2 regions of the Jeotgalibacillus aurantiacus genome follow, and region 2 is predicted to be linked to the other one. Evidence: predicted binding sites of a transcription regulator. Region 2 holds the regulator's gene; the other holds the start of a gene.
The links. The regulator Rex, encoded in region 2, represses fermentation and respiration genes when NADH is low (regulators of the CRP and FNR family bind a similar motif). The targets are predictions, from matches to a motif close to TTGTGAAATATTTCACAA.
Positions count from the first base shown of each region.

Region 1 (6,062 bases), on a different contig from region 2:
TCCACCTACACGGGATACAGAAAGACCGGCGTTGATCGCTGGACGTACACCCGAGAAGAATAGATCTGACTGAAGGAAGATCTGTCCGTCAGTAATTGAGATTACGTTCGTTGGAATGTAAGCAGAGATATCTCCAGCCTGTGTTTCAACGAATGGAAGGGCAGTGATCGAACCTGCTCCAAGTGTTTCATTCAGCTTCGCTGCACGCTCAAGTAGACGGCTGTGCAGATAGAATACGTCACCAGGATATGCTTCACGACCTGGAGGACGGCGAAGAAGAAGTGAAAGCTCACGATATGCTGCTGCCTGCTTAGAAAGATCATCATATACAACAAGCACGTGCTTGCCGTTTACCATGAATTCTTCACCCATTGTTACCCCTGCATAAGGTGCAAGGAATAATAGCGGTGCCGGCTGTGATGCAGATGCCGTTACAACGATCGAGTAGTCAAGAGCTCCGTGCTTACGAAGTGTTTCAACTGTTCCACGAACCGTTGATTCTTTTTGTCCGATTGCTACATAGATACAGATCATATCCTGGTCCTTCTGGTTCAGGATTGTATCGATTGCAACAGATGTTTTACCCGTCTGACGGTCACCGATGATTAACTCACGCTGACCACGGCCGATTGGTACAAGTGCATCAATCGCCTTGATTCCTGTCTGTAATGGCTCGTGTACTGACTTACGTGCCATAACACCAGGTGCCGGGCTTTCGATTGGACGTGCTTTTGATGTGTTGATTGGTCCAAGACCATCAACCGGCTGTCCAAGCGGGTTTACTACGCGGCCAATCAGTTCTTCTCCAACTGGAACTTCCATGATACGGCCTGTACGGCGAACTTCGTCGCCTTCTTTAATGTCGCGGTATGGTCCAAGAATAATGATACCGACGTTGTTTTCTTCCAGGTTTTGCGCCATACCCATAACGCCGTTAGAGAACTCAACAAGCTCTCCAGCCATAACGTTATCAAGGCCATGAGCACGTGCGATACCGTCACCGATTTCGATAACCGTACCAACCTCCGTTACTTCGATATCCGATTGATAATTTTCAATCTGCTGCTTAATCAGCGCACTGATCTCTTCAGCTTTGATGCTCATGAATGTCACCCCTCATTTCGTGGATCTTATCGTTTCAGTTCACGTTCAAGGCGATTCAGCTTATTGCGCAGTGTACCGTCAAAAATACGGTTTCCAATGCGAATACGTACGCCGCCTAAAAGTGAGCTGTCTACGTGATTATGAATTTCAAGATGCTGCTTACCCACTTTATGGGCAAATGCTGCCGATAAAGCCTGTTTGTCTGCATCTGAGAGTTTTGTTGCTGATGATACGTGTGCAACCGCTGTTCCGCGGGCATTTAACGCTCTTTCAATATACGCATCTGCGACAGCTGCTGCCTCATTAATGCGGCGGCGGTCGATCAGGATGAATAATGTGTGCAGAACGTGTTCAGAAGCTCCGTTAAAGGATGTTGAAATCAACTGCTTCTTTTGATCTTTAGACCATTTAGGTGACTGTAGAATCTGAGCCAGTTCAGGGTTTTCAGAGAAAACCTGACGCACTGTGCGAAGTTCTTCTTCAATCCGGTCTACCTGATGGTGCTGAACCGCAAGCTCAAAAAGTGCCTGGGCATAGCGTGAAGCGACAGTTGATTTGCTCATCGCAGATCCCCTGCCTTTTCAATTGTCTCGTTGATCAGCTTCTGCTGTTCTTCAAGAGTCAATTCTTTCTCAATTACTTTAGATGCTACCAACACAGAAAGGGTTGCAACCTGCTCGCGAAGTGCGGCAACTGCCTGATCTTTCTCTGTTTCGATTTCGCGAAGCGTTGCTTCTTTCATACGCTCAGACTCAGCACGCGCTGCTGTAATGATTTCTTCACGCTGCGCTTCACCTTGTCTGCGGGCGTTTTCGATAAGCTCCTGTGCATCCTGACGAGCTTCTTTTAAAAGCTTGCGCTGCTCTTCAAGCTGCTCTTTCGCTTCTGCACGACTGCGTTCAGCCGCTTCGATCTCACCAGCAATGTGGTCTTCACGCTGTTTCATGATTCCCATTAACGGGCCCCATGCAAATTTCTTAAGTAATGCCATAAGGATAAGGAACATCACTAATTGGAATAGGATGTCTCCTTCACTGAAGCCACCGGCTCCAAGTACAAATGCATCAAGTGTGAACACGCTCGTTTCACTCCCTTCAGAAGTCGATCAAGTCCGAAAACCTTCTATTATATAAGTCATTTAGTTCTGTTTTAAAAAAATACAGAGACAATAACGTGCCTCTTCTTTTGGATCCAGTTCCGGTGCCTAGCCCCTCGAGGTCATAAGTCAAAGATGAACGAGGACAAAACCAGTCCTCTTTTCATCTTCGCCTTATGCTGGTCGGGGCTGAACAAGGCACCTTCACTTTTCTATGATCCAGTTCCGGTTCGCAGGGACTAGCAAACTTCCCACCCTCTCGTCCGATAAGTCAACATCGGCTCACTTCGTTCACCGTGTTTCCTTTATCTCCTTCGAGGGCAGTCCAGTTTGTACGTCCCTAATCGCTCACCTTCACTTTTCTTAAAAAATGGCGAAGGTTCTCTGAGAGTGATCTTCGCCATTTGATCGATGTAGATTATTGACCTTGTACGATGAACGCGATTACTACCGCGATGATCGGAACGGCCTCAACTAGTGCTACCCCGATGAACATTGTAGTTTGAAGCATACCACGTGCTTCTGGTTGACGCGCGATACCTTCTACTGTTTTAGATACGATCAAACCGTTACCGATACCGGCACCAAGTGCTGCCAATCCTACTGCTAGTGCTGCTGCTAAAAGACCAATTGAACCTGTCATTTGGATATATCCTCCTTGTTGTGGGTAATAATTTTTGTAATAAAGGTTTGTTCAATGACTGAACAGGTAAATATATTAATGGTCGTGACTCACTTTGTGCGCCATGTAAACCATCGTTAACATTACGAAAATGAATGCCTGGATTCCACCGATAAAGACAGAGAAACCAAGCCATGCAAGGGTTGGCAATGCTGCTGCCAGGGTACCCCAGACACCTGTTGCCAGACTTCCTGCAAGGAGTCCGAGAAGGATCTCACCTGCATAGATGTTACCGTAAAGACGCAAACCGAGTGTTAACGTGTTTGCAAACTCTTCAATAATCTTCAGCGGGAATAAGAAACCCATTGGACGGAAAAAGTCTTTTCCGTATTCGCTGAAGCCTTTCATGCGAATTCCATAGTAGTGCGTAAGCGCAATTACCATGACAGCAAGAGTCATCGTGATGATTGGATCGGCTGTCGGCGACTTCCACCAGAGATAATGATCATATGTAATCGCAAAAGGTAATCCTAAAAAGTTCGAAATCGCAACATACATAATCAAAGTAATCCCCAGGATGTGAAAGCTTCCACCCGTTTTCCAGTCCATGTTACTCTTGATGATATTCCGCACAAAATCCATAATCCATTCCATAAAGTTCTGCATGCCTGTCGGCTTCATTGCGAGTGTACGCGTTGACAGAACAGCAATCAGGAATACGATGACACTTGCAACGGTTACCATCAGGACATTGGAGAGATTAAAGGTCAGCCCCAAAAATTCTGCTAATGGCGCTTCATGATTCATTTATTTCACCTCTCTTCCCGCTTCTTATGTAAGAGTTGTTGCCAAAAATAATCTATCATAATGACGATGTACACCATCATTAATCCAATTACAGTGGAAATCAAATGAATGAGTTCCGGAAATTCCAGCGCAATCAGCACTGCAGCTCCTGCTGAAGCCATACGGGACAAAGTTCCAAGCGAACGCACTTTCTTTCCTTCATCCAATGCGCGGTCGAACCTTTCCATTCTGTTCTTCATCAGCCATAGATTAAAAAGGCTGAAAGAAGTTCCCAGTATCAGACCGAGAAAAACATCCGGGAAGGGTGTAAATCCCCAGCAAAGGACAAAAATCGATAACAAGTATATTATGTACCTGGTGTATCGCAAGAAGTGCTTTCTAATGTCAGGCATTCTTCTACTCTCCTGAGTCGAAATGATTCACTGTGCGAAGCATCGCGTAAATTCCTGCAGCTAATCCCAGGAGAAGACCGATGATCAAAAACAGCGGTTCTGAATTCCATTGGCGATCAAGCCATCTTCCGCCGAAAATACCGACAAGAATGGAACCAGTTAATTGTGACAGAATGGCTGAGTATAAAGCCATCGCATGGAACGGACGTCTTGACTGACGCATAAGCGCATCCTCACATTCTGAGAATGGAATTGGGGTTGGTATATCAAGGTTTTGACACCTTTGATAAGACTATGAAAACCTTATCATTATACCCTTTAAAAGCATACAATAGGCACCAATCTATGTCAACGCGATCTCGACAAAAAGTTCACAAGATCACATATGCTTTCTTTAGCGTTCACATTTTTGACAAAACGAAGATTTCAGGTGTGTTTTGGTAAGCAGGATGCTTGAGTTGGATGGAGGTTTTATGACATTGGGACGGAAGGATGATGAGGGATCCCACCTGCATAGTGCGCCTGTCAGTCTCTGGGCCAGGCATTTTATCATGGATCCAGAAAAAGACTTTGATGGAATTGTGCACTGATTTGATGGAATGATCGAATTTTGTGAAGGAATCCGGCAGCTTTAGTGATGGAATAAAGGTGATCGGTAGACTGAGTGAAGGAATTAACTTCTGGAAAGAATGAATTAAAATCTGAATAGAAGGGATTTATTTTTAGAAAGAGGGAATCTTTCACTTTAGTGATGGAATCCAATAGAGCTCTCAACTTGGACTCTTTCCCAGTCCGTCTTCCCACTTAAGATCCCAACATAAAACCGCACTTCTTTCCATAAAAAAACCGGAACCACTCATTAAGAGTATAGTTCCGGTTTCAAACCATTTCTTACAACACTTTAAACGTCTCTGGGCGCTCGTCCGTTTCCTTGAAATAATAACGGATCGCATCTGCAATTCTCTCGGATGCTTTGCCATCACCATAAGGATTTGACGCCTGAGCCATTGCTTTGTATGCTGCTTCATCAGTCAGCAGTTCAGTTGCCATTGAATAAATCTGTTTTTCTTCAATTCCGGCAAGCTTCAGAGTTCCGGCTTTAATTCCTTCCGGACGCTCGGTTGTATCACGAAGAACAAGTACAGGTACACCAAGTGAAGGCGCTTCTTCCTGCACACCACCTGAATCGGTCAGGATCAGGTGTGCTTTTGATGCAAAGTTGTGGAAATCGATGACATCAAGCGGCTCGATCAGGTGAATACGGTCATCTCCGCCAAGAATGTCCTGCGCAATTTCCCGAACGGCAGGGTTCAGGTGGACAGGATAAACGACTTGAACGTCTTTTTGCTCATCTACTACCCGTTTAATCGCGCGGAACATGTTTTTCATCGGTTCACCGAGATTTTCACGACGGTGAGCCGTCACAAGAATCAGTCGGTCATTGCCTAACCCGTCAAGGATGTCACTTGTGTAATTTTCATCTACTGTCGTAGAAAGTGCGTCGATCGCTGTATTTCCTGTAACAAAAATCGTTTCCTCTTTTTTGTTTTCGTTTAAGAGGTTTTGCGCTGATTGATCTGTCGGCGCAAAATGAAGGTCCGCCATGACACCAGTGAGCTGACGGTTCATCTCTTCAGGGTAAGGCGAGTATTTATTCCACGTGCGAAGACCCGCTTCCACGTGGCCGACTGCAATCTGGTTGTAAAATGCAGCAAGGCTCGCTACAAATGTGGTCGTTGTATCACCGTGAACAAGAACGATATCAGGTTTTGTTTCCTGCATCACTTTTTCAAGACCTTCGAGCGCACGTGTTGTAATGCCTGACAATGTCTGGCGATCTTTCATAATGTTCAGGTCATAGTCCGGTGTTATTCCAAATATCTCAAGTACCTGATCCAGCATTTGTCTGTGCTGTGCTGTCACCGTTACAATCGGCTCAAATTTATCGGACTGCTTTTTTAATTCCAAAACCAGCGGAGCCATTTTGATGGCCTCAGGACGCGTACCAAAAATCGTCATGACTTTAATTCGTTTCGACATG
Region 1 is NZ_JACNMS010000001.1:275,422-281,483, forward strand. It holds gene atpA (F0F1 ATP synthase subunit alpha) at 1-1,104, opposite strand, end outside; gene H7968_RS01285 (F0F1 ATP synthase subunit delta) at 1,131-1,667, opposite strand; gene atpF (F0F1 ATP synthase subunit B) at 1,664-2,182, opposite strand; gene atpE (F0F1 ATP synthase subunit C) at 2,619-2,831, opposite strand; gene atpB (F0F1 ATP synthase subunit A) at 2,919-3,629, opposite strand; gene H7968_RS01305 (ATP synthase subunit I) at 3,635-4,021, opposite strand; gene H7968_RS01310 (AtpZ/AtpI family protein) at 4,026-4,244, opposite strand; gene wecB (non-hydrolyzing UDP-N-acetylglucosamine 2-epimerase) at 4,913-6,061, opposite strand.
Region 1: H7968_RS01310 (AtpZ/AtpI family protein) is a predicted target of Rex. The motif match lies at 4,381-4,398, and genes of this name have one in related genera.

Region 2 (6,062 bases):
AAGCATATGAATGAAAAAAAGTAGCGGACTGAGGTTCGCTACTTTTTCTTATGGAGAGTGTATTAACAATTCTATCGTGCCTAACGACAAATTAAACAGGCCTATCAACAGAAACGCGGGCTCTTACAACAAACCAACAACCCCTATCAACATTTCAGCCGACGCCAGCACGCCTAATAACGTAAACTCCCTGGCTAACGACAGAAACTTTACGGCTAGTGACAGAAATGTCCACCCAATCAACATAAAACCACCGCACCAGCTCTGGCTTAATCCATCGAGATCAAAAGACAGTTACCTTCAATTCACATCCCTCAAGAAAATGTATCAACAATTCCAGCGTGCCTAACGACAAATTAAGCAGGCCTATCAACAGAAACACTCCCCATTACAACAAACCAACAAGCCCTTTTGACAATTCAACCGACACCAGCACGCCTAATAACGTAAACTCCCTGGCTAACGACAGAAACTTTACGGCTAGTGACAGAAATGTCCACCCGATCAACATAAAACCACCGCACCAGCTCTGGCTTAATGCATCCAGATAAAAAGCCAGTTACCTTCAATTCACTTCCCTCAAGAAAATGTATCAACAATTCCAGCGTGCCTATCAACAAATCAAGCAGTCCTATCAACAGAAACACGATCCCTTACAACAAACTAACAAGCCCTATCAACATTTCAGCCGACGCCAGCACCACTAACAACAGAAACGCCACGGCTAGTAACAGAAACACACCAGCTAACGACAAAAAACCAACCGCTAACAACATAACAGCTCCCCAGCCGAACCACCCCCCACAAAAAGAAAAACAGCGAAGATCATTCCCCGCTGTTTTCACGCGCTGCAAGCTCTTTGTCAATCCGCTCGCGGCGTTCTTGTTCTTCTATTTCGCGCTGGATGGCTTCTGCCTTTTGCGCTTTGTTGTAGCCGATTCTCGCAATCCACAGGCTGATTTCATACAGCAACAATAACGGTACGGTCACGAGCATATGTGAGAAAATATCCGGCGGCGTAATGAAGGCTGCAATGACGAGCAGCACGAAGTACGCGTATTTACGGATTTTTCCGAGAAACATCGGTGTGACGATGCCGAGTCTTGTGATAAATAGCATGACAACCGGCAGCTGGAACAGGAATCCGAAGGGGATTGTCATTTGGAATAGGAATTGAAAGAATTCATTGATCCCGATGACCTGTTCAATTTCAAGGTTATTCGAAAGGTTCGTCATAAAGCTGATGACGAACGGAAATAAAATAAAGTAGGCAAACGCCAGTCCTGATAAAAACAGGAAGACGGATGCGGGTATATAACTGAGTGTCACGCGCCGCTCCCGCTCGTGGAGACCGGGGCTGACAAACGACCAGAGCTGATATAAGATGACGGGCGATGTCAGGATCAACGCAGAGAACATGATGATCTGGAAGTAGATCATGACAGGGTCCGTTGGCCGGAATGCGTTAAGGGTCATTTTTTGTGCTTCATCAGAGGACTGAAGAAACTTCATCAGCGGCTCTGCGATAAAGAAGCCTCCGACCATTGCAAAGACAAAGAAAACGACTACAATGATGAGTCGTTTTCTTATTTCATTTATATGCTCATGGACGGTCATATCTTTTTCATTCATATGGCCACCATCCCAAAAAAATTATTGCTTCTTATCTTCTTTCTTTACATCATCGTCGTCATCGGCAAGACCTTTAGTTGCGTCTTTGAATTCACGAAGGGTGCTGCCCGCAGCTTTTCCGAGTTCCGGAAGCTTCTTAGGGCCAAAAATGAGCAACGCAACGATCGCGATTACGGCAAGGCTGATTCCACCTGGTAGCATGATGCATGCACCTCCTCTTTCTATCTTCCATCATAAAACAAATTGCGGCATTTGGCTATTCCAATATGTCCTCTAATTGTGACGTTTCTACGTCATCTGTGCCATAATTTTTCAGGAAATAAATGAGTGACTGAAGCTCCACCGCAAGATCAATATGGTGAATCCGTAAATCCTCCGGCACCGTCAGTCTTGCCGGGGTAAAATTCAGGATTCCCTTAATCTTCAGGTTCACCAGACGGTCGGTGATACCCTGTGCCGGACCTGCTGGCACTGTCAGAATCGCCACTTCAATGTCACTGTCCTGAACTCTTTCCTCAAGCTCGTCCATGGCATATACCGGTACTTCTCCGATTGATGTGCCCGCTTTTTTCGGGTCTGCATCAAACGCCATTTCAATCTTTGTATTATTGTTTTTCAGGAAATTATAATGTAAAAATGCCGTTCCAAGATTTCCGACACCAATCAGCACGACCTTTGTCGTCTCGTCCTGATCAAGCGTTTTACGGAAAAAGGATAACAGGTAATCGACGTTATAGCCGTACCCTTTTTTGCCGAGTGCACCGAAATACGAAAAATCTCTGCGGATTGTTGCAGAATCAACTTTGACCGCATCGCTCAATTCCTTCGATGACACACGCTGTTTTCCTGATGAATGCAGGTTTTTTAAAAACCGGTAGTATAGCGGCAGCCGTTTGGCTGTGGCCTGAGGAATCTTCATCTGTTCCTGACTCATGCCTCTTCTCCCCCTAAATCCAACGATCACCTTTTCTGGCTCTATTCAGCCTGTGAACGCTTCCAAATCATTATATTTCAACAATCCTTTTTCTGGACAAGCAAACTTCTTCCTTTGTTATCATACACCAACAGGGTACACTCTTGCAAAGTATGCAAACTTTTTCACAAATCCCCTGTATTGCTTATGCCTTCCCCGTTGCGATACACTTAAGAGGATAAAAATAGAGGTGAACCATTGATGATTTTACTGCAGGTGAACGGTCTCTCCAAGTCCTTCGGGGCTGAGGAGATTCTGTCTAATATAAAACTCGAGGTCCAGACTAAGGACCGCATCGCCCTCGTTGGCCGTAACGGCGCGGGGAAATCTACGCTTTTAAAAATGATCGCCGGACAGCTTTCGTATGATTCCGGTGATATTAATAAACCGAAGGAAGTCACGATCGGCTACCTTGAACAGCACTCAGGACTTGAATCTGAGCTTTCCATCTGGGATGAAATGCTGAGCGTATTTGACCATCTAAAGGATATGGAAAAAAAGCTTCGCAGTGCAGAACAGCAGATGGCTGATCCCGCTGTGTATGAAAACGAGGAACGCTACAGCCGTTTAATGAAGGAATACGATGAACTCCAAGTGCGATTTAAGGATTTCGGCGGCTATCAATATGAAGCGGATATCCGGACCGTACTTCACGGACTGCGTTTCCAGTCCTTCGATTACGATACACCTATTTCAACACTGAGTGGCGGGCAGAAAACCCGTCTCGCACTTGGTAAGCTTCTTTTAACGAAGCCTGACGTGATGATTCTCGATGAGCCGACCAACCATCTCGACATCGACACGCTTGCCTGGCTTGAAACGTATTTGCAGGGCTACCCGGGTGCGATTCTCATCGTATCCCACGACCGCTATTTCCTTGATAAGATCGTTAACCAGGTCGTTGAGCTGTCGCGTCACCGTTCGAAAAAATTCCACGGGAACTACAGCAAATATTTAGAACAGAAAGCACTCGACTACGAACGCGAAATGAAGGAATACGAAAAGCAGCAGGAAGAAATCGCCAAGATGGAAGACTTCATCGCGCGAAATCTCGTACGGGCCTCCACCACCAAGCAGGCACAGAGCCGCCGCAAAAAGCTTGAACGCATGGAAAAAATGGACCGTCCGCGCGGTGACGAAAAATCAGCCAGCTTCGGATTCGCCATCGACCGCCAAAGCGGCAACGACGTTCTGAAGCTGCAGGACCTGTCTGTCGGCTATGATGAAGCCGTTTCGCGCAACATCAACGCATCTGTCACCCGTGAAGACAGCATCGCTCTGATCGGTCCAAACGGTGTCGGGAAATCAACTTTACTGAAGACGATTGTGAAAAAACTGCCCGCACTAGCAGGCGCCATTCAGTACGGCTCAAACGTCAGCATCGGCTACTACGACCAGCAGCAGGCCGAGCTTCATTCCAATAAAACCGTATTAGGTGAGCTCTGGGATGACTATCCGATGAAAAATGAGAAAGACATCCGTACCGTGTTAGGCAACTTTTTATTCTCAGGAGATGACGTCCTGAAGCCGGTCGCAACCCTGAGCGGTGGAGAAAAAGCACGACTTGCACTTGCCAAGCTCATGATGCAGCGCTCAAACCTGTTAATCCTGGACGAGCCAACCAACCACCTGGATCTCGACAGCAAGGAAATTCTCGAAAACGCACTGATCGATTACCCTGGCACGATCCTGTTCGTCTCGCACGACCGCTATTTCATCAACCGCCTGGCAACCAAAGTACTTGAGCTGTCTCCTGACGGCAGCACCGAATACCTCGGCGACTACGATTACTATATCGAAAAGAAAACAGAGCAGGAAGAACTTGCAGCCTTTGAAGAACGCGAACGCGCAGCCAAACAGCCCGCTTCCGCCAACACAAAGGCATCAGACAAATCCTCCTTCGCACTCGACAAAGAAAAACAAAAAGCCGAACGCAAAAAACGCCGGCGACTCGAAGAAATCGAGCTCCTCATCACCGAGCTCGAAGGCACCATCGAAGAACACGAAAACCTCCTATGTGAGCCCGACATCTTCCAGGACCACGAACGCGTCATGGAATCCAACCAGGCCATCGAACAAGCCAAATCCGACATGGACCAGCTCCTTGAAGAATGGGCAGAATTAGAGGAAGAGTTAGCTGAATAAGGAAAAGCCGGAGTGCAAGCACTCCGGCTTTTTTAAATGGGCGTGTATCATGGTTGTCCGGAATAGGTCAAATAGAACAATTCCACGAAAGAGATCCAAAATCTTATGAAACATCAGGAATATTCCCCCAAACCAGGCCATCATTCCACGAAACAGCTGCAAAATCTCACGAACTAAAGCCAATATCCCGCGAACCAGCCTCACAGCTCCACCCGCTCATTCAGTCACCGCGCATTTGACAACTCCTCAGCCTTATTTAACAACTTTCTTTGCTTATTTGACAACTCTTACTCCAGATTAAACAACTCTAAAGACTTATTAAGCAACTTATCTCAGTTATTTAACAACCCTCATCAAAAAACCCCTGCGAATGCAGGGGCACTTAATGGTTTTGAGTAACAGTCTTTTAATATTGTTTATTCCCACAAAAATCATTAGATCTGATTACTTTACAAAGGTCCGGCGGCATTCGTAGACTCCTACGGCGGAGAAGCGACAGGTGAGACAGCGTAGTGCGGAGCACTAGCTGGCTCACCGCGCGGCCGTGGAAAGCGAAGGATGCCGCCGGACCGGTTCTTTATATCTCCCCCTTAACTCCAATAAGAGGTAAGCTCAAACAAAGGGCTGGGACCATCCGAAGACTCCTGTGGCAGAAAGGGACAGGTGAAACCATTGTGCGAAGCACAATGGGTTCACCGCCCGGCCACGGAAAGCGTAGGATGGTCCCAGCCCGGTTTTCCAAACACCATTCAACAATCCTCCCACCACATTTCCCAAATAACCCATCACTTATACTATTTCGCCCATCGAATCAAAACCCAAATTGTGTATAACTTTCCACCATATAATTATTAGAAAATTACAAACAAATATGTACGTAATATGTATATCTTGTAACAGAACCATGACAATCCCCAGAGTTATACACATTAAACACAGCATAAAACGGCTTTTCAACAGCTTTTTCCACATTATCCACAGATTAATGTTAAGAAACAAACATTATCCACAGCTCATGACACACTGAATTATAAACAGTACCTCTCGTACTTATGCACAGGTTATCCACATATTAACACCTAATGTTTACCATTTCACTTTCCCAATTCAATCCCGTGAACAGATCCTCTGTTCATCCAATAAACTGCAGGAAGCAACAGTAATGCTAATATTCCTCCAGCAATCGACAAAAACGCATAACTCGTCCCTGCGACGACCATCCCTGAAAGAATTCCTCCTGCCGCTCCGGACAACGCGACCAGTACATCTACTGCTCCCTGTGTCTTCGCTCGTACAGCAGGTTCCGTTGAAT
Region 2 is NZ_JACNMS010000006.1:4,451-10,512, reverse strand. It holds gene H7968_RS15435 (YdiK family protein) at 1-24, shown strand, start outside; gene tatC (twin-arginine translocase subunit TatC) at 826-1,632, opposite strand; gene H7968_RS15425 (twin-arginine translocase TatA/TatE family subunit) at 1,654-1,833, opposite strand; gene H7968_RS15420 (redox-sensing transcriptional repressor Rex) at 1,889-2,566, opposite strand; gene H7968_RS15415 (ABC-F family ATP-binding cassette domain-containing protein) at 2,807-4,750, shown strand; gene H7968_RS15410 (MFS transporter) at 5,845-6,062, opposite strand, start outside.